2 regions of the Clostridium isatidis genome follow, and region 2 is predicted to be linked to the other one. Evidence: riboswitches for the same ligand, from Rfam matches in the RefSeq annotation. Region 2 holds a riboswitch; the other holds the start of a gene.

Region 1 (10,895 bases), 360 kb from region 2:
TATTATATTTTCTATTATAAGCCTTGCTATAACAACTAAAATAAAAGTTAATGCTAATATTGTAGAAAAAGCCTCTTCTCCAAATATAAAAATACCTATTGTATTTAATACAAGTAGAAAACTCCCAATTGCTCCATATATTTTTGAAGCAAGCTTATTAGAGTATTCCCAAGTTTTTTTATTTAATATTGAATATTTATTTTTATATCCAATTTTGGTATTAGGAAATTTTGAATGTTTTGTTTCATATATTCCTCCTAATAACAATAACCCCAAAGGTACTATATCTACTATTATCAATAAAATTATTAAGTTCATATTTATTACCCTTATTTTTATATTTATATGTATTATATATTTTATTATATACTTTTTTAGAATTTTGTCATATACTATAATTTAAATATAATTAAATAGGACTTAAATATATAATATTTATTGGAGGTTTTTAAATGAAACATTTAGCTCTTCCTCATCTAGGTTATAGAAATCTTAAAACTTCCCTGGCAGTATTAATTTGTTTATTACTAATCCCCAAATCCCTAAATGCACCAATTGCGGCAATTATATCTATGCAAAGTACCATAGAAGATTCTGTAAAAATAGGTTTAAATAGATTGATTGGTACATTTATAGGCGGTGTACTTGGAGCAATTATACTTATTTTAACCATTAAACTTAATTTACATTCCTTTTCTATAATTATAGCTTCATTAGGGGTTTGTTTAATAATATATATTTGTAATTTAATTAAGAAACCTGCTGCCTGTACTATAGCATCAATAGTTATCTTAATAATACTAATAGATCCTGATATTATTAATCCAGTCAGATATGCTTTTCAAAGAACTTTAGAAACAATTGTAGGGGTAATTATTGCAATAATTATCAACGCCATTATTAATCCACCAAAAGAGAAGAAGCAAACATAAAAAATATTTTTATAAGTTCACAGGGCACAGTTTTAGAGACTATAAAAAATAATTCTACTTTTAGCTGTGCGCTGTGAAATATACATTGATTAAACTTCCCTTGTTACTTTCTTTAAGAACTCAATTTCATCTTTTCTTAAATAAGGACTCAACTTTTCAAATACTGTCTTGTGGTAATTATTTAACCACTCCTTTTCTTCAAAGGTCAATAAATTAAGCTCTATTCCATCTAAATCTATAGGACAATAAGAGATAGTTCTAAACTTATAGAATTCTCCAGATTCTTCTGAAATCATATATTTTTCTACTATTAATGTATTTTCAGTTCTAATTCCATACTTTCCTTCTTTATAAACTCCAGGTTCATTTGTAATTACCATTCCAGCTTCTAATACTGTAGCTGCAGCATCTCCTATTGGCCTAATGCTTTGTGGTCCTTCATGGACATTTAAGAAAAACCCAACTCCATGACCTGTTCCGCATTTATAATCTATACCATATTTCCATAATGGTCCTCTTGCTAAAATATCTAGATTCATGCCTGTAGTTCCCTTTAAGAATTTAGCTAAAGCTAATCCTATATGACTCTTTAAAACTAGAGTAAAATCTCTTCTTTCTTCTTCAGTAATTTCTCCTAAAATAAAGGTTCTTGTTATATCTGTAGTTCCATCAAGATATTGTGCTCCTGAATCTACAAGAAACATTCCCTCTTCCTTAAGTTCATAATCTGTTTTTTCAGTTGCTGAATAATGCATCATTGCTGCATGTTCCTTATAACCAGCAATAGTATTAAAACTATCTCCCTTATAGTTTTCACCTTCAGCCCTTATTGAGGTTAGTTTCTTAGCTGCAGATATTTCACTAATCTTTTCTTTACCTACATTTTCTTTTAGCCATTTCATAAATCTTACCATAGCAACTCCATCTCTTACTTGAGACTTTTCCATACTTGCTATTTCAGTTTCATTTTTTATAGCCTTTAATTTTGTTGTATAATTTAATTCATCTATAACTCTAACTTCTTTACTAATTGCAGAAAATACTTTTGCATTTAACTTATTTTTATCTAGTAAAACTGTACCTTTTATAGTTCTTACATGTTCTTCTATCTCATTATAATTAAATATATTTACCCCTTGAGAATTCAATTTTGTCTTTACTTCTTCTGTAAGCTTATCTAAATCTATATAAAGATTTGCTTCATTTCTAGTTATTATGGCATAGGATAGTGCTACTGGATTAAATAAAATATCATTTCCTCTTATATTGTAAAGCCAGGCTATATCATCTAAGGAAGATAAAATGAAGCTATCTGCTTCTTTATTTATCATATGTTTTCTTACTTCTTCTAGCTTTTCCTTAGTAGATTTTCCACAAAAAGATTCATCATGATTAAAAATCTTATACTTTGGAAGCTGTGGTCTATTAAGCCAAACTTCATCTAATAAATCCTTATCCATAACTATTTTAAATTTATTATTATTTGCTATAGCTTTATAACTTTCATATTGTTTAACTGATACAACTCTTCCATCAAAACCTAATACTTGATCTTCCTTAACATTGTCTTTAATCCATTCCTCTAAGCTTGGATAGCCTGGAGTAGCCATCTTCATAAGCTCAATTCCAGTTCCTAATAATTCCTTAGCCGCCTGAATAAAATACCTCCCATCAGTCCAAAGATAAGCCTTATCTAATCCTACTAATAAGGTTCCTGCTGAACCAGTAAAACCTGATATAAATTCTCTTCCTTTAAAATAATCTGCTACATATTCACTTTGATGTGAATCACTGCTTGGAATTATATAATAATTTATACTTTCTTTTTTCATTATTTCTCTAAGTCTTTCTAAATTACTCATTCTATTACTCCTCACTTTATCTTTTTTAATTATCATTATATCAATAGAAATTAACATAATCTATATGATTAATATTCACTTAACCGAATAAAAAAATGATGAAACTCAAAAATATCTATGAGCTTCATCATATAATTAAATCTATATTTAACTCTTTTAATATTCTTCTACCTTTTTACCTAATATTTGAATCCCTAAATATACTGCTAATATTGCTATCGGAAGAGCAATATACCACTTTAACCCAAAACCAGCTGGAATATATCCAAAGACTATTGTTATTGATGCTACAAATAAAGAATACCAAATTTGAGTATTAACGTGATCAATATGATTACATCCTGCTCCCATTGAGGAAAGAATTGTAGTATCTGATATAGGAGAACAATGATCACCAAATATAGCACCAGTCAATACTGCACTTGTACTGACAACTACATAACTCATATCTGGGTTTATTGAATATGCAAGAGGTATTGCCAACGGCATTAATATTCCCATAGTTCCATAAGCTGTACCTGTAGCAAAGGAGATAACAGAGCCCAAGATAAATATTAAGCTTGGAAGTAAAAATTTGGGCAATGAGCCTGAAAGTAAGGAAACTAAATACTTTGCTGTTCCTAAATCCTTTATTACAGAGCTTAATGACCAAGCTAATAGCAATATAACTCCTGTAATAAGTAATGGTTTCATTCCATCAATCCATACATCTATAGCTTCAGAAATTGTAAATATTTTTTTAATTACTCCTAAAACAATAGTTACTATGCTTGATATTAAAGCTGACTGGAATAATGCTACTGAAGCATCTGATGCACTAAAAGCCTCTTGAATCCCTTTAAGAGATAAAGGTGAATTATTCATAAATTCCTTAAGAGCATCATTTTCTCCTGCCATTATTGAAGAATAACCACTAAAGTAAAAACAAATTAAAGCCGTTGCTATTAATGTTCCTATTGGAATTATAGCATTCCATATACTTAACTTTATTCCTTCTTTTGGCTCGAAATCAGAATTATCTAGATTAGAATCTAAAGCAACTTCCTCCTTAGATGCATCCCCTCTTTTTCTTGCCTTAACCTCAGCCTTATACATCGGACCAAATTCCTTTAATAAGATTGAAGTAATAAATATAAAAATTAATATTAATATATTATAAAATCTATAAGGAATGGTCTGCAAAAAGACACCAAAAGCATCTACCTCTTTACCAATACCATTAACAAAAGCATCATTTATTAAACCAACTTCTAAACCTATCCAAGTAGATACAATAGCTAAACCTGCAATTGGAGCTGCTGTTGCATCTATAATAAAGGCCAATCTTTCTCTTGATATTTTCATTTTATCTGAAACAGGCTTCATTATAGGTCCTACTATTAATGAATTAGCATAATCATCAAAAAATACTGCTAACCCTAACAAAAGTGTAACTAATTGAGTACTCCTAGCTGTTTTTGCTTTTTTGGCTAAAGCTTCTGCAACAGCTTTGGCCCCTCCCATTTTAGCTACTAATTGTATAATTCCACCTATTACTAGTACCTGAAGAATTATCCCTGCATTCCAAGGATCAGCTAAAGAATTTAATGCCCTAGATACAAAATCTAAAAAAGCTTGAATTATTGCATCCATGAAGGAATTATCCACTAATTGTACTAAAAATGTACCTGATAATGCACCAATAAATAAAGATATAACAACATTCTTAGTTATAAAAGCTAATAATATTGCCAAAATAGGTGGTATCAAAGTTAATATACCATAATGATCTGCATTTCTTACAGATACATCTAATTCCTCTGCAAAAACAACAGATGTTGATAATAAACTAATCATAGTTGTTATTAAGAACAACTTAATACTCTTTTTATTATTCATTTTTAAACTCCTTTGTAATATTTTCTAATAATAAAATCAAATATAAAAAACCTCGAGTTCTCACTCAAGGTTTTAAAAATATCAGCACTGATAATAATAAAATAAGTTCCTCAAGTAATAGCTCTCCACAAAGATAGCTTGTGGCAGTGTTATATATATTCTATATAACACCAGCAGTATGATCTTAAAGCATCAATCATACGCTTCGGCGATAATTCCTTTCCTATTAAATCACAGTGCTTACCTCATTAATAGTACTCTTAATTACCGCGCCTCTATACCTTGTCTTTATTTATATTTAATTTCCACACTCATTATATAAGGATTATCATATTAAATCAACCATATAATAAAATTAATTATAAGTTTATTATTTAGACATAAACTCTTCAATTTGTTCTACTGATTTTATCATATTTTTCGTTAAAACTTCATTACCATCCTTAGTAATTAAAACATCATCCTCTATTCTAATTCCAATTCCCTCTTTTTCTATATAAATGCCTGGTTCAACAGTATATACCATTCCTTCTTCAAAGGTTACATTTCTTCCTTCTAATTCTACATCATGAGTATCCATTCCTAAGCTATGGCCTATACTGTGATAATAGTATTTTGAAACATCTTCTTTATTTTTAATTAATCCGAGCTTTATACATTCCTCAGCTATTAAGTCTCTAGCCAGCTTGTTAATATCAAGAAATTTAACTCCCGGCTTCATTTCGCTAATTATCTTTTCATTTACTCTAAGAACTGCATTGTAGACTTCTTTTTGTCTTTTGGTAAACTTTCCGCTTACAGGGAAGGTTCTTGATATATCTGCATTATAATACTTATATTGTGCACCTAAATCGAATAAAATCAAATCATTTTCCTTAAGTTCTGTATTATTATCTACATAGTGAAGAATCGTTGCATTTTTTCCTGCTGCTGCAATAGTTTTAAAGGCTAAATCCTTAACTCCTCTTTTTTTGCATACAAAATCAAAATACGCTTCTAATTCATATTCTTTCATTCCTGCCTTAGTATTTTTCATTAGATTTTCTACACCCTCAATTGTAATTTCTATTGCTTTTCTTATTCTATTTATTTCTTCTTCAGTTTTTACAAGTCTTAATTCAGCAATAATTTTATAAGCATTTTTAATACTTATATTATAGTATCTATCTTTTATTTTATTTAAATAGTCATAAGACGAATTTTTTTCTTCTAAATCTAAATAAATATTTAATTCTTCCTTATTTAAAACTAACTTATCAATGAACTTATCTAGTTCGCTTAAATATTTAACTTCTTCTATTCCGCAAATTTCTCTTGCTTCTTCTTTTCTTATAGTTTTTCCATTCCATTTTTCCATAATTTCATCTATATCTTTTATGAATAGGTACTCTTTATTCTCCCCATTAAATTTACTTAATAACAATACATGAGCTTGCTCATCTATTCCTGTTAAATAATAAAAATTTCTATTTGGTGTAAAAGGATATTCTTCATCCCCAGTTTTCTTTGGAGCATTTCCTGCAAATAAAATCAGAATAGAATTATCCTTAATTTTATCAAAAACTCTTTTTCTGTTTTTTATATAAAATTCCTTTTTCATAGTTCCTCCAACTTCCTTATCAAACATTAAAAATAGGCTATATTTTAAATATAGCCTATTTTTCCCTTAAATGCATTATTTATTATAAAAGAAATCTAGTTACTATAAAAACTGAAACAATAATGGCAGTTAAATCAGCTAAAATTGCTGCCCATAAAGTATGCCTTATCTTCTTTATTTGAACAGCTCCAAAATAAACTGTCAGGGTATAAAATATTGTTTCAGTAGTTCCCATAATTACAGATGATATAAGCCCTATTTTTGTATCCGGTCCATAATTTTTTAATATATCTGTTAATACTCCAATAGCTCCACTTCCTGATAAAGGCTTTATTAATATTAAAGGAATTACTTCCTTTGGAAGGCCTATTAAAGCACCTATTGGTGCTATTAAATCATTTAAAATATCTAATAATTTTGCCTCCCTAAAAATATTTACTGCTATAAGCATAGCTAGCAGATAGGGAAATATGTTTAAACAGACTTTTAAGCCTTCCTTTGCCCCTTCAATAAACCATTCATATACTTTTCTTCCCTTGAACATTCCATAAGTTGTGATTACTATAACTATTATAGGAATAATGCTCTTAGTTAAATACTGTAACATTAAAACACTCCTTTAAAAATACCTTTGTAATATTTTGCAATATATAGTTCCTGCAATTGCAGCTATTGTGCTAGCTGTTACTGCTGGAATTATTATTGCACCAGGATTGATGGAGCCTGTTGCAGCCCTAATGGAAATTACAGTTGAAGGAACAAGCTGTATACATGCAGCATTTAATACTAAAAATAAGGCCATATCGTTAGAGGCACGTCCCTCTTTCTTGTTTAGTCTGCTCATTTCCTCCATTGCCTTTATTCCAAAAGGAGTAGCTGCATTACCAAGGCCCATCATATTTGCAGTAATATTCATAACTATGGCTCCCAAAGCTTTTTCATCCTTCGCTGCTTCTTTAAAAAGACGCTTTAATATCGGTTTAAGGAGTTTTGCTAGCTTTTGAGTAAATCCACTTTTTTCTGCTACCTTCATTACTCCACACCAAAAACACATTATTCCTACTAATCCAATTATCAATGAAACTGTTGAATCTGCTGTTTTTATGATAGAATTTGAAATAATTTCTCCATTACCTGTAATTAATCCAACTAATATTCCTAAGAATATCATTATAAACCAAACATAATTTATCAAAATTTCACCCCTTACAAATTTCTTATACAATATATGCCTTGCATGAGAAATTTATTAGTGATAGGATAAATAATATAACTATTATTTGTTATGTTTAAAATTACAAAGGAGACATAAAAGGAGATATATATGAAGGAATCTAATTTAAAATTAGCTCAAAAAGAAATTGATGATGCTTTAGAAACAGTAGAAGAGATTGTAAATGTATTAGATAATGAAACAGAGAAAAAGATAATTAAAGAAAAATTTATTTTATTAAATAATAAACTTCAAGAATTAGAAAATATTTTGAAAGAAGAAGGAATCTTATAATTAAAATAAAAACAAAAAAACAACTTCTTTTGAAGTTGTTTTTTTGACCCATAACCCAATTTTAAAAAATTCTCTTTTACTCAATACCAAACTCTTCACCGAAAGTTGAAATTTGATGAAAACGTTTAATAACCTTTGAGAGTATTATATCATCTTTACTATTTTTTTGCAATAATTTATTTAAATTACAGCAAAAATTTTTACTGAAAATTGTAAGCAAACTAAAAATCAATATAAATTAAAGATGGAGCTGCAAAGACAGCCCCTTTATGTAAAATTTCACATTTAATTTTATAATCACTATAATATTTTGTACTGAAACAATTAGATATGTTTTCAGAAGCTCATTACAATTACTTCTGCTGACAACAACTCCATCTTTATATTTATATCAATTGTTATTTAGCACTTTCCCTCTCTATTAATTCATAATCAAGTACAAATTGTGATTGTTCTAAGCCTTTTTTATTTAATAATTTTATTAACATTCTCATAGCAACAGATCCCATATCATAACTTGGTTGCTTAATTGTTGTTATTTTAGGATAGAAAAGTTCTGCTATCTCATTGTTATTAAAGCCAACAACACTTACCTCTTCAGGGACCTTTTTACCTCTTTCCCTTAAGGCATTTATTACTCCAACAGCTAATTCATCTGACGCACATACTACTGCATCATAAGGCTTTTTGCTATTTTCAAAATGTTCAACAGCATCATAACCTGATTTTACTTTTAATCCTTTTGTAAATATAAGGTCTTCATCAAGCTCTAATCCATTATCTTTTAAAGCCTTTTCATAACCAATAAATCTATCTACCCAAGCATTTAAACTTTCCTTCTTAGCTCCAACAAAAGCAATCTTTCTTCTACCTTTATTTATAAGATAGTTTGTAATTTCTTCTGAAGCCTTTATATTATCTATTGTTACGCTTGGTAGTCTCTCTTCTTTATCCTTTGTTTCAACTAGAACAGTTTTTATATTTAGCTCATTAATTAAGTCTAATATCTCTGGTTGTAAGGAAGAACTCATATAAATAACTCCATCAACCATTTTTTCTCTAAGTACTCTTAAGTATTCCTTTTCCTTTTCATCATCAAAGTCTGAATTACACAATATTACATTATAATCGTAAATATTAGAAACATCTTCAGCGCCTCTAACGATTTCAGGATAGAAACCACTAGAAATATCTGGAACAAGTATACCTATGGTCTTTGTCCTTTGAGTTTTAAGACTTCTTGCTACTATATTAGGTCTATATCCAAGTTTGTTTATTGCATCTAATACTTTCTTTTTAGTATCTTCGTTTACAACGTCTATGTCATTTAAGACTCTAGAAACAGTAGCAATGGAAACACCCGCTTCTTTAGCAACATCCTTTATCGAAGTAGCCATACTTTCATCACTCCATTTTATTCAATTTCTTTATTACATTTTAAGTATAATTATACTATTTGTAAATAGCTATTACAATATTCTCATTTTTATACAAAAATTTTTAATATTTTGCATATTAAAAGGGCTGTCTAAGACGGCCCCTTTAATAATTATTTAATAACTTTAACTGTCATATTTAAACTTTCACCATTTACATTAACTTCTTTGTAATCAGCTTCAACATTTACAAGCACTTCTTCTGTTAAAGTTTCTTTTTCTATAAATTCTCTATTTCTATTAATGATATCTATTAACATATCATTATTAGCAACATATAATTTTATTTTATCTGCAACTTCAAATCCACTTTCTTTTCTCATGTTTTGAATTTTTGAAATTATTTCTCTTAAATGTCCTTCTTCTCTTAATTCAGGAGTAATATTTGTATCAAGAACAACTCCTATAGTACCTTCGCCTGCAAAAGCATAACCTTCCTTACCTTGCATTGTTACTAGTAAATTGTCCTTATCTAAAACTATTTCTACATCATTAACTACGATAGTTTCAATTCCTCCATTGTTAATCTTTTGGGCTAATTCCATTTGATTTCTTGAAGATATTTCTTTTCTAATTCCAGGAATTAACTTACCATATGCCTTTCCTAATACAGGTAAATTAGGTTTTACTTCAAAGTTAACATGTTCCGATAAGTCGGCTCCAAATTCAACTTCTTTAATATTAAGCTCATCTTTTATTATATCTCCATAATATTTAGGTAGAGAATTTGTTGAAATCTGCATTTTTGAAAGTGGCTGTCTATTTTTAATATTGGCACCATTTCTTGCACTTCTACCAAGTTGAACTATTGTATAGGCTAAATCCATTTCTTTTTCTAGATTTTTATCTATTTCTTTTTCATTTGCTTTTGGCCATGAACATAAATGTACACTTTCAATAGCATTCTTATCTAAATTAACAACTAAGTTTTGATAAATTTCTTCAGAGATAAATGGTACAAATGGAGCTATAACCCTTACTAAAGTAGTTAAAACTCTATATAGAGTAACATAAGCACCTATTTTTTCTTCTGTTAATTCTGATGACCAGAATCTTGACCTATTTCTTCTTACATACCAGTTAGATAATTCATCAGTAAATTTCTCAATAGCAAGAGCTGCTGGTGTTATTTGATATTCATCTAAGTCCTTTTCAACAGTTTTAATTAATGTATTTAACTTTGATAATATCCACTTATCCATTACATTTTCTGATTTAAAATCTTTATAATCTAATGGATTAAACTTATCTAAGTCTGCATATAAAACGTAGAAGGAATAAACATTCCATAAAGTACTTAAGAATTTTCTTTGAGCTTCAGCAACATCATCTATTGAGAATCTTGTTGGAAGCCATGGTGCACTTGCAGTGTAGAAATGCCATCTAGTAGCATCTGCTCCTTGAGAATCTAATACTTCAAATGGATCTACAACATTTCCCTTTGATTTTGACATCTTTAATCCCTTTTTATCTAACACGTGACCTAAAACTATACAGTTTTCAAAGGAATTAGTATCAAATAAAGCTGTTGAGATAGCTAATAAAGTATAGAACCATCCTCTTGTTTGATCAACTGCTTCTGATATAAATTGTGCCGGGAATCTCTTTTCAAATTCTTCCTTATTTTCAAATGGATAGTGTAACTGAGCGAAAGGCATTGATCCTGAATCAAACCAGCAG
Region 2 (11,029 bases):
TTATAATAAAATTACGCTGGAAGGGAGATTATAGTATGAATGGCTGGATAGACGGGATTCAAAATGCAATTGAGTATATTGAAGATAATCTTACAGAAGAACTGAATATTCAAGAAATTGCTAAAAAAGCATGCGTTTCAGCATTTCATTTTCAAAGAATTTTTAATGTATTATGCGGTTTTACAGTAGGAGAGTATATTAGAAGTAGACGATTAAGTATAGCAGCAGAAGAATTATCAAAATCTAGTATTAAGATAATTGATATTGCCATAAAGTATGGTTATGATTCTCCTGATAGTTTTACCCGTGCTTTCACCAAGTTTCATGGAGTTTCTCCTTCAGCAGCTAAATTAAAGGGTGTAAATTTAAGATCCTTTGCACCATTAAGAATTAAATTAATATTGGAGGGCGGTACAATGCTTGAATATAGGATAGTTGAAAAGGAGCAGTTTACTGTTATGGGTAAACTAAGAAGATTTGATATTGAAACTTGCTATGTTGATATTACAAACTTTTGGCAGGAGCATATGCAAAGCGAAGATAGTAAAATTGTTTGTGGAATGTACGGAGTTTGTATGGATAGTGACGGAAAGGAAATAGATTATTTAATTGCTGATAATTATTTGCCATGGAATGATATACCTGATGGTTATGTTACTAGAGTAATTCCTGCTGGGACATGGGCAATATTTCCATGCAGAGGGCCGTTACCAAAATCATTACAAGATGTTAATACAAAGATTTGGAGTGACTGGTTACCAAACTGTAAAGAATATAAGCTTGCTGGAAACTATAATATTGAAATGTATACTCCACCTCAAGAAAATCCAGAGGATTATTATTGTGAAATTTGGATACCTGTAGAAAAAGTTTAGAGAATGATTAGGATAATTATAAGAAAAAAATGGGTTTTACAAATAATTAAGAATACATGTTAAAGTCAAAAAAAGAGCTACTTTTAACGGATTTTAATCCATTAATGAGATAGCTCTAATTTTTTAAGAATATGAAAATTCTAATTATTTTACTTCAATGGTCCAGTTCATAGTATCTGTAACTTTACCTAATTGAATACCTGTTATAGTATCATATATTTTTTGACTTAGTTCTCCAATTTTTCCATCTTGTATTGTCATAACTTCATCTTTCCATCTAAACTTTCCTACAGGAGAAATTACTGCTGCTGTACCTGTACCCCAAACTTCCTCAAGTTTACCTGTTTTATAGGCATCATAAATTTCGTCGATAGATATTTTTCTTTCTTCTACTGTTAATCCCCAGGATTTACATAATGCAATTACAGAATCACGAGTAACTCCTGGCAATATGCTTCCATTTAATTGTGGAGTAACTACAACCCCATCTATTTTGAAGAAGATATTCATAGCACCAACTTCTTCGATATATTTACGTTCAACACCATCTAACCATAATACTTGTGAAAAACCTTCATCATGAGCTTTTACTTGTGCTGCTAGGCTTGCTGCATAGTTACCACCAGTTTTTGCTTCTCCAATACCACCACGAACAGCTCTTACATATTCATCTTCAATCCAAATACCTACAGGTGCTAGACCGCTTTCATAGTAAGCACCGCTAGGAGACAGGATTATAATAAATAAGTAAGTTTTAGAAGGATTTACACCTAAAAATTCATCTGTAGCAATTATAAATGGTCTTATATATAAAGAAGTACCTGGTGCAGTAGGAATCCAGTCTTCATCAACCTTTACAACTGTTTTAATAGCTTGAACAAAATCTTCTTCTTTTATTTCTGGTATGCAGAGTCTTTTATTAGTATTATTTGCTCTTTTTGCATTCATTTCAGGACGAAATAAAAGTGTTTTTCCATCTTCTGTTTTATATGCTTTTAATCCTTCGAACATTTCTTGACCATAATGGAATACCATAGCGGCAGGGGATAAAGATAGATTATCAAAAGGTACAACTCTAGGATCATGCCAACCCTTACCTTCTGTATAGTTCATAATAAACATGTGATCTGTAAAAATCTTTCCAAAACCTAATGGATGATCTTTTTTTGGTTTTTCTTTTGGTTTTGTAGTTTTAACAATTTTAATATCTAACATAGCTGTAGCCCCCAAACTTTTTATTATTAGTTGTTAATATTTACTCAATATTTTGATAGTAATTTTATCATACTAACATTAAATTCACAATATAATTAATAAATAAAAGAAGGCGCTCTATTTATATATTTATCTCAGCAGTTATAAAGCAGATATAGGAATTAAATTAGCTTGAATATAATATTTTTTGAGAATAAAGAAATAAAATAAAGCAATAAAATTTTTATATAAAATTTTATTGACATATGCTGGATAGGGTGTTATTATAATACACAAGAAAATTGAATAAAAAAATCCTCATCCTAATGGGTGAGGTAGAGGTGCGATTTCTAAGAGTATCTATATGGAAGCCGGAAGCTAGTGAAGTATAGAGAAAGGAGGCATCGCCGAAGCTTCAGATACCAAAATCTGTTGCTGGGTCTGCAGTTAAGAGCTGCAGGACTGTCATCATAGTATTTGCTCGATATTATGATGTTGTGCTATCTCACATTGAGCTATAAGGGTAGAAGGATTGCTATACTTTTTTGTTATACGCGTTTAGCACCCGACAAACCTGTCGGGTGTTTTTTTAACTAAAAATAATTTGAATATTTTAATTATTCTAAAAATTTACTTAAAATAATAGTTATTTTATTCTTGCAAGAATAATTTAATAATATATTCAAAGCTAGGGGCATGCTTAAAAGGCAATAATAAAAGCAATAAATAATAATTTAGGAGGCTGATTATATGAAGGAAAAAATAAGATTAGGAATTGTGGGATATGGAAATTTAGGTAAAGGAGTAGAGCTTGCTATTAGTCAAAATCCGGATATGGAGCTAGCAGCTATATTTACTAGAAGGTCTGTAGATAGTATAAAAAGCTATGGTAAAGGGGTAAAAATAGTTAATATTGATGAAGCTAATAATTATGTAAAAGATATTGACGTAATGATTTTATGTGGAGGATCTTCTACTGATATACCAGTGCAAGGGCCTTATTTTGCTAGTATGTATAATACTGTAGATGCTTATGATAATCATGCTAAAATTCCAGAATATATAAAAGCTATGAATAATGTTTCTAAGGAAGCAGGTAAAGTTAGTGCAGTATGCTTAGGATGGGATCCAGGTTTATTTTCGCTTAATAGGGTTTTACTTGATGCTATGTTGCCAAGCGGAAAGACTTATACATTTTGGGGACCTGGTGTAAGTCAAGGTCATTCAGATGCTATAAGAAGGGTAGAAGGAGTTAAGAATGCTATTCAATATACAGTTCCAATTGAAGAAGCAGTTGAAAGAGTAAGAAATGGCGAAAATCCTGAATTATCTGTTAGAGCAAAACATAGAAGAGAGTGCTATGTAGTAGCAGAAGAATATGCAGATAAGGATGAAATTGTAAATGCTATCAAATCTATGCCTGATTATTTTGTAGATTATGATGTTAATGTAACCTTTATTACAGAAGAGGAATTAGCAAAAAATCATTCTAAATTATTCCATGGTGGTTTTGTTGCAAGAAGTGGAAGAACAGGTGAAGATCGTACAAATAATCATATAGCAGAATTTTCATTAAAACTAGATAGTAATTCAGAATTTACAGCAAATGTTTTAGTAGCTTATGCAAGGGCAGTGTATAGATTAAGCAGTGAAGGAAGCAAAGGTGTTAAGACTATATTTGATATACCATTAACATATGTCTCTGATAAATCTATAGAGGATTTATGTAAGAGTTATCTTTAAGATAGTCTTTCATTAGATTGTAACTATGGGGGGATTGACATTATGCAGTTAGTAGTACAAAAATATGGGGGCTCTTCAGTAGCAACACTAGAAAAGATGAATAAGGTTGCTAATGCTGTAATTAAAAGAAAAAAAGAAGGCTTTAATGTAGTAGTTGTAGTTTCTGCAATGGGAAAAACCACAAATAATCTTATTGAAATGGCAAAATCTATTTCAAAAGAGCCGTGTAAAAGAGAATTAGATATGCTTATGGCAACGGGAGAACAAGTATCAAGTTCTCTCTTATCAATAATTTTTCAGGAAAAGGGATATGATTCAATATCTTTAACAGGTTTTCAAGCAGGTATTAAGACAGAGGGGGTTCATACAAAGAATAAAATTAGTGAAATAGATACTGATAAAATCAAGAGATATCTTGAAGAAGATAAGATTGTAGTAGTAGCTGGATTTCAAGGAATAAATACTGAAGGAGATATAACAACATTAGGAAGAGGCGGTTCAGATACTACAGCAGTAGCGTTAGCAGCAAAATTAAAATGCGAATGTGAGATATATACAGATGTGGATGGTATATATAGTGTAGATCCAAGACTTTTTTCTAATGCTAAAAGACTTGATTATATAAGTTATGAGGAAATGATGGAAATGTCTTGTTTAGGAGCTAAGGTAATGGAAGCAAGGTCAGTAGAACTTGCTTACAAATATAATGTGCCAATTTATGTAGCTTCAAGCCATCAAAAAGGAAAAGGAACATATATAAAGGAGTTGGATAAAGAAATGGAACATAAAGTTATAACTGGATTAACTGTAAGTGATAATGTATTAATGGAAACTATCAATCAAGTTCCATACTCATCAGAATATATTTCAGATATTTTTAGCAGGTTAGCAAAGGAAGAAGTAAATATTGATATGATAAGTCAAACCTCCTCAGGTGATGGTTACGTTAATATATCTTTCACAACTTCAAAAGAGGATGAAGGTACAGTTGATGCAGTAATGAAAGAATATATTAAGAATACACCTGGAATAAATGTAAAGAAAGATACAGATATAACTAAAATATCAGTAGTTGGAATGGGAATGAGAAATGAATCTGGGGTTGCTTCTAAGATATTTAAATTATTCTCAGATAATTCTATTAATTTTAAGCAAGTTACTACTTCTGAAATTAGTATTTCATATATTATAAATGCTTCTGATAAGGAAAAGGCAGTAAATGTTCTATGTGAAGCGTTTAATCTATAAATTTAAGCAGTAAATAAGATACGGGGGGAAAATAATGAAAAAAATTAATATAGCTGTTGTTGGGGCTACTGGAATGGTAGGAAGAAAAATAATTGAAGTTTTAGAAGAGAGAAGATTTCCGATTTCTCAAATTTACTTTTTTGCTTCAGCTAAATCAAAAGGACAAGTTATTAATTTCAGAGGTAAGGACTATTTTGTAGAAGAACTTAATGAAAATTCTTTTGATAGAGAAATAGATATAGCCTTATTTTCAGCAGGAGGAGAAACTAGCAAAAAGTTTGCAGCTATTGCTAGAGATAAGGGAGTTATAGTTGTAGATAACAGTAGTGCGTGGAGAATGGACAAGAATGTACCTTTAGTTGTTCCTGAAGTAAATCCAAAGGACATTAAATGGCATAATGGAATTATAGCCAATCCAAACTGTAGTACTATTCAATCAGTAGTGCCTTTAAAGGCTATAGATGAAAAATTTAAAATAAAAAGGATTATATATTCCACTTATCAGGCAGTATCTGGTTCTGGAGTTGCAGGCATTAGGGAATTAGAGAATGGCTTGAATGGATTAGAGAATACAAATTATCCTTATCAAATAGCTTTTAATTGTCTGCCACATATAGATGTATTTATGGAAAATGGCTATACAAAGGAAGAAATAAAAATGATTGAAGAGACTAAGAAAATACTTGGCAGGCCAGATTTAAGGATAACTGCAACAACAGTAAGAGTTCCTGTTAGATATGGACATAGTATATCAGTTAATTTAGAACTTGAAAAAGAATTTGAACTTAAGGAAGTATATGATATTTTAGGGAAGGCTAAAGGGGTTGTAGTACAAGATAATCTGAAAGAAAATATTTATCCTATGCCAATATATGCAGAGGGAACAGATAGTGTTTATGTAGGGAGAATAAGAAGAGATTTTAGTATTGAAAATGGACTTAATATGTGGGTTGTAGCGGACAATATTAGAAAAGGTGCTGCTACTAATGCTGTCCAAATAGCAGAATTGTTGTTGGAGGAGTTGAGAAAGTGAGACTTTTTAGGGGATCTGGGGTAGCAATTGTTACCCCTTTTAAGAATAATAAAGTAAATTTTGAAAAGCTTGAAGAACTTATAAATTGGCATATAGAAAATAGTACAGATGCAATAATAGTTTGTGGAACAACTGGAGAATCTGCTACTATGAGTAAGAATGAAAAAAAGGAAGTATTAAGATTTGCAGTAGAGAAAGCTGCTGGAAAAATTCCTATTATAGCTGGAACAGGGAGCAATAATACAGCAGATGCAATAGAAATGAGTAAATTTGCTGAAAGTATTAAAGCTGATGGACTTTTGCTTGTAACGCCTTATTATAATAAAACAACTCAAAAGGGTTTAATTAAACATTTTACTGCTATTGCTGATGAAGTAAATATACCTATTATATTATATAATGTTCCAGGAAGAACAGGAGTAAACATACTACCTGAAACTGTAGCAAGTCTTGAAAAGCATCCTAATATAATAGGGATTAAGGAAGCTAGCGGAAATATAAGCCAGGTAGCAGAAATAGCTAGATTGTGTTCTGATAATTTTTATATTTATTCAGGAAATGATGATCAAATTGTAGCAGTTTTATCTCTTGGAGGCTGTGGGGTAATTTCCGTAGCAGCTAATATTCTGCCAAAGGAAATTCATGATTTAGTTTTTAGCTTCTTAGAGGGAAAAGTAAATGAAGCTAGAAAACTTCAGCTTAGAATGAATTCTTTAATTAATTCATTGTTTATAGAAGTTAATCCTATACCTATAAAAACTGCAATGAATTTAATAGGAATGGATGCAGGAGAGCTTAGATTGCCCCTTGTAGAAATGGAAGAAAAAAATAAAAGTATATTAATAAAAAATTTATTAGATATGGGATTTAGAATTGAGGGGAAATAAGATGATTAAGGTTATGATATATGGGGCAAATGGAAAAATGGCTCAAGTTCTAAGTAGACAGATAGAACTAGAAAAAGACATGGAAATTGCAGTAGGTATAGATAGATATAATAGTGATGGAAAAAATAAATATCCTATTTATAGTGATCCTTATGAATATAATGGTGAAGTAGATGTTATAATTGATTTTTCTCATCCATCTAATCTAGATCAGATGTTAGATTTTTCTATAAAAAGAAAAATACCATTAGTTATTGCTACAACTGGACTTTCAGAGGAGCAGCTAAAGGAAATAGAAGATGCAGCTAAGAAGACAGCTATTCTTCATTCCTCGAATATGTCTCTTGGGATTAACATTCTTTCCAGGGTATTAAGAAATATAAGCAAACTATTAAGTGAAGATTTTGATATAGAAATTATAGAAAAACATCATAATAAAAAGGTAGATGCGCCAAGTGGTACAGCTTATTTATTAGCAAATGTAATTAATGAAGTTTTAGATAATAGTAAAGAATACACCTATGGCAGGGAAGGTAAAAATGTTAAAAGAGAAAAAAATGAAATAGGAATTCATGCCATTCGTGGAGGAACTATAGCGGGAGAACATACAATAATATTTGCTGGAGATGATGAAATTATAGAGTTAAAGCATACGGCTTTATCAAAAAATATTTTTGCCTTAGGTGCTATTAAAGCAGCACGCTTTATAGTTAAGTCTGAGGAAGGACTTTATACAATGGATGATATATTTTGTAAATAGTTTATAAAAGAATAGACTTCAAGTAATTTTTTATAAGTAAAAATATTTTTAAATTTTTAACTTTAAAGGTGCTGTTTCAGACAGCACCTTTTTAAATATTATGGTTTAACAAGAGTTAAATCATACAGAAGAGGCAATGCTCCCAAGGAATATTGGCTTAGAACTCTTCCTGTAATGATCCCAAAGACATGCCCTTAGGATTTGATTGTTATTATAGGTTTTAAAGTAATATTCACATGTATTAGTGTTCATAAAAGCAACATATTTGGTATAATCATAGGTGCCTTTATCAGTTAACACAATACCTTTAGGAATAAAAAGACTATTCATAATATGAAAGCATGTAATAAGTGTTTCATACGAATTTTTTGGAACTGGTACGTGAGATTTTAAAAAAGCTGCACGAATAAAACGTTCAGGGGAGGTAAAACCTCCAGGGAGTGCCATAGTTCCGGAACCTTGTCCAAAAGGAGTTAATGATACATTTCCCCAGTAGACTTCATTTTGCTGAGTAGTTGATATATTCATATAATTTCTTAAATTAGTAATATGCCATCTGAAATCAGGACTATTAGCCATAACTCCTATAGGGTTATCAATTACTTCAAGACCATCTTCTGTTTGTTCAATAACAACAGATTTACCACTTTTGTCAGTGGCGATCCAATGCAGAGGTGCAGCTGTTCTTGTAACTGGATCTAATATGCCTACAATAGTAACATTTTTTAATAAAGATTTTAAATCATCTATGCAGCTGCAACGACCTAAAATAAAATGTAAAAAATCTAAAGAAGCAATTTCTTCTTTATCCTTTATAGGTAAGTTATAGTAGGCGTAACCTGCAAAATATAAGACGGCAGCGGCAAATCCTGTTTCATTTACACCATCAAAAAAGCCAAGCATACCATCAGTTTCTTGCCCCATAGAAATAAAACTATATTTATCAATATACCTTTTCTCTGTTGCAAGGCTGTACCATTCGTAATCTTTAGGTATTACAAAAACTCCAGGTTCAATAGGATGGGAGAAATCCATGGTTCTTCCAAAGAAGTTTTCCTTTTGCACGGATTGGAGTGTAATGGCGGTGCACATAATATAGAACCTCCAATATTATAAAATTATGCTTATAATATATGGTTTCTCAGTAAGGAAAGTGAAGCTTTTTATTCCTTTTACCTCCAAAAAGTTTTACAGTCAGCCTTATCTAATATGTTAAACTGAATTATTTTTTCAAGTAGTGAATAGTCTATAGGATTTTTCCATTTGATACGGAAAATTCTTTTAGTATGTTCATATCCCGATTTTTCTATATCTTTAGCAAATTTAAGTATCACAGCATCTTCGGGTGCAACAGCTATATGCTGCTTTGAAACACTAAAAGCTATAATAAAGGTTCCTTGGTGAGTAAACATAGGCTGATTCCACTTGATTACTGGATTTAACTCTGGAAATTTATTTATAATCCAGTTTAAAATTTCTTCTAATTTATTACGATGATCTGGGTTTTCAATTTTTTCCAGAAAATCAGAAAACGTATTCATAATTATTCCTCCTAAAGTATAGTCTTTTCACTTAAAGAAAAGCTTTTAGTTTATTTTTATATTATTATTATCGTTTATTATCAATGATAATTAAGATTATTTTAATCTTATTCTAAGATAAATATTATTAAATTAATGCTATAATAGATAATAATTTTATTAAATGGGGTGATAACTTGAAGCTTCTATTAGTTGAAGATGATAAAACAATTGCTTCCGGCTTAGAATATTCTTTAGCAAAGGAAGGTTTTAATATAGTTTTATGTCATGATCTTGCTTCCGGAAAAAAAGCTTTTAAAGAAAACAAATTTGATTTATGTTTACTTGATGTATCTTTGCCAGATGGAAATGGTTATGATTTATGTAGAATTATAAGAGAAGAAAGTGAAATTCCTATTATATTTTTAACTGCCTGTGATGATGAAGTAAATGTTGTTATGGGACTTGATATGGGGGCAGATGATTATATAACAAAACCCTTCAGGCTTAGGGAGCTTATATCTAGAATAAAGTCGGTACTGAGAAGATACAATAAGGATGATTCGAATAAGATTATTGAAATAAATAACTTAAAGATAAATACCAATGAGGCAAAGGTTTACAAAAATGGAGAAGAAGTTAATCTTACAGCATTAGAATATCGTTTGCTATTAATCTTTGTAAATAATAGGGGGCAAGTTTTGTCTAGAAGTCAGTTATTAGAAAGAATATGGGATGTAGCAGGAGATTTTGTTAATGATAATACCCTAACAGTTTATATTAAAAGAATTCGTGAAAAATTAGAGGATGATCCCCAAAAGCCTAAAATTATTAAAACAGTACGTGGTTTAGGGTATAAGGTAGGTGATTAAAATTAAGATACTTAGAAATAAGGAAATTAGAATTTTATTATTCTTATTAATAGGAGTGTCAGTAACAGGAACTTTTCTAGTTTTTATTATAAATCCTATGGCAGGACTTATAACTTTTATAGTTTCTTTTTTAATAATATATCTAGCCCTTTTATTTACTTTAAAAAGATATAAGGAAATAGAAGATTTATCTGGATATTTACGTGATATCAGCAATGGAAATTACTCTATGGATATAAGGGATAATGAAGAGGGAGAACTTAGCATTTTAAAAAATGAAATTTATAAGGTTACCCTTATGCTTTCAAAACAGGGAGAATATTTAAAAAAGGATAAGGAAGCTTTAGCTGATGCTCTTTCTGACATATCTCATCAATTAAAGACACCCCTTACCTCTATGATGGTTATGATAGATTTATTAAGAGAAGAAAAGTTAGAAGCAGAGAAAAGAATAGAATTTACAAAGAATATAGAAACTCAGCTTAAGCGTATGGAGTGGCTTCTTACATCTCTACTAAAGCTTTCAAAGATAGATGCAGGTACAGTGAGTTTTAAAAAAGATAAAGTATTAGTAGGAGAGCTTATTAAAAAAGCATTGAATCCTTTATTAATTCCTATGGAGATTAAAGAGCAGAAGTTATTTATAGATGGAAAGGAAAATACATCCTTTATAGGAGATATAAATTGGACCACAGAGGCAATTGTAAATATATTAAAAAACTGCATAGAACATACTAAAAATGAGGGTATAATATCTATTTTTTATGATGAAAATCCCTTATATACTGAAATTAAAATAAAAGACAATGGAATTGGTATAGAAAAGGAAGATTTGCCTTATATTTTTAAAAGATTTTATAAAGGTAAAAATGCTAGTGATGAAAGTGTTGGTATAGG

Evidence for each region. A riboswitch is a leader RNA that binds a small molecule or an ion and turns the genes downstream of it on or off. The one in region 2 is predicted to bind lysine.
Region 1: another riboswitch for lysine. It lies ahead of BEN51_RS00390 (Na+/H+ antiporter NhaC family protein); the one in region 2 lies ahead of BEN51_RS12340 (diaminopimelate dehydrogenase).

Annotation. Positions count from the first base shown of each region.
Region 1 is NZ_CP016786.1:78,969-89,863, reverse strand. Features, by position in the region: gene BEN51_RS00405 (SdpI family protein) at 1-318, opposite strand, end outside; gene BEN51_RS00400 (FUSC family protein) at 453-932, shown strand; gene BEN51_RS00395 (aminopeptidase P family protein) at 1,022-2,794, opposite strand; gene BEN51_RS00390 (Na+/H+ antiporter NhaC family protein) at 2,951-4,672, opposite strand; lysine riboswitch at 4,783-4,958, opposite strand; gene BEN51_RS00385 (aminopeptidase P family protein) at 5,043-6,272, opposite strand; gene BEN51_RS00380 (spore maturation protein) at 6,355-6,879, opposite strand; gene BEN51_RS00375 (nucleoside recognition domain-containing protein) at 6,892-7,467, opposite strand; gene BEN51_RS00370 (hypothetical protein) at 7,597-7,779, shown strand; gene BEN51_RS00365 (LacI family DNA-binding transcriptional regulator) at 8,178-9,176, opposite strand; gene ileS (isoleucine--tRNA ligase) at 9,329-10,895, opposite strand, start outside.
Region 2 is NZ_CP016786.1:2,592,747-2,603,775, reverse strand. Features, by position in the region: gene BEN51_RS12350 (AraC family transcriptional regulator) at 36-875, shown strand; gene BEN51_RS12345 (branched-chain amino acid aminotransferase) at 1,020-2,090, opposite strand; lysine riboswitch at 2,398-2,580, shown strand; gene BEN51_RS12340 (diaminopimelate dehydrogenase) at 2,820-3,812, shown strand; gene BEN51_RS12335 (aspartate kinase) at 3,855-5,060, shown strand; gene BEN51_RS12330 (aspartate-semialdehyde dehydrogenase) at 5,095-6,093, shown strand; gene dapA (4-hydroxy-tetrahydrodipicolinate synthase) at 6,090-6,980, shown strand; gene dapB (4-hydroxy-tetrahydrodipicolinate reductase) at 6,982-7,740, shown strand; gene BEN51_RS12315 (choloylglycine hydrolase family protein) at 7,861-8,832, opposite strand; gene BEN51_RS12310 (iron chaperone) at 8,913-9,281, opposite strand; gene BEN51_RS12305 (response regulator transcription factor) at 9,458-10,132, shown strand; gene BEN51_RS12300 (sensor histidine kinase) at 10,125-11,029, shown strand, end outside.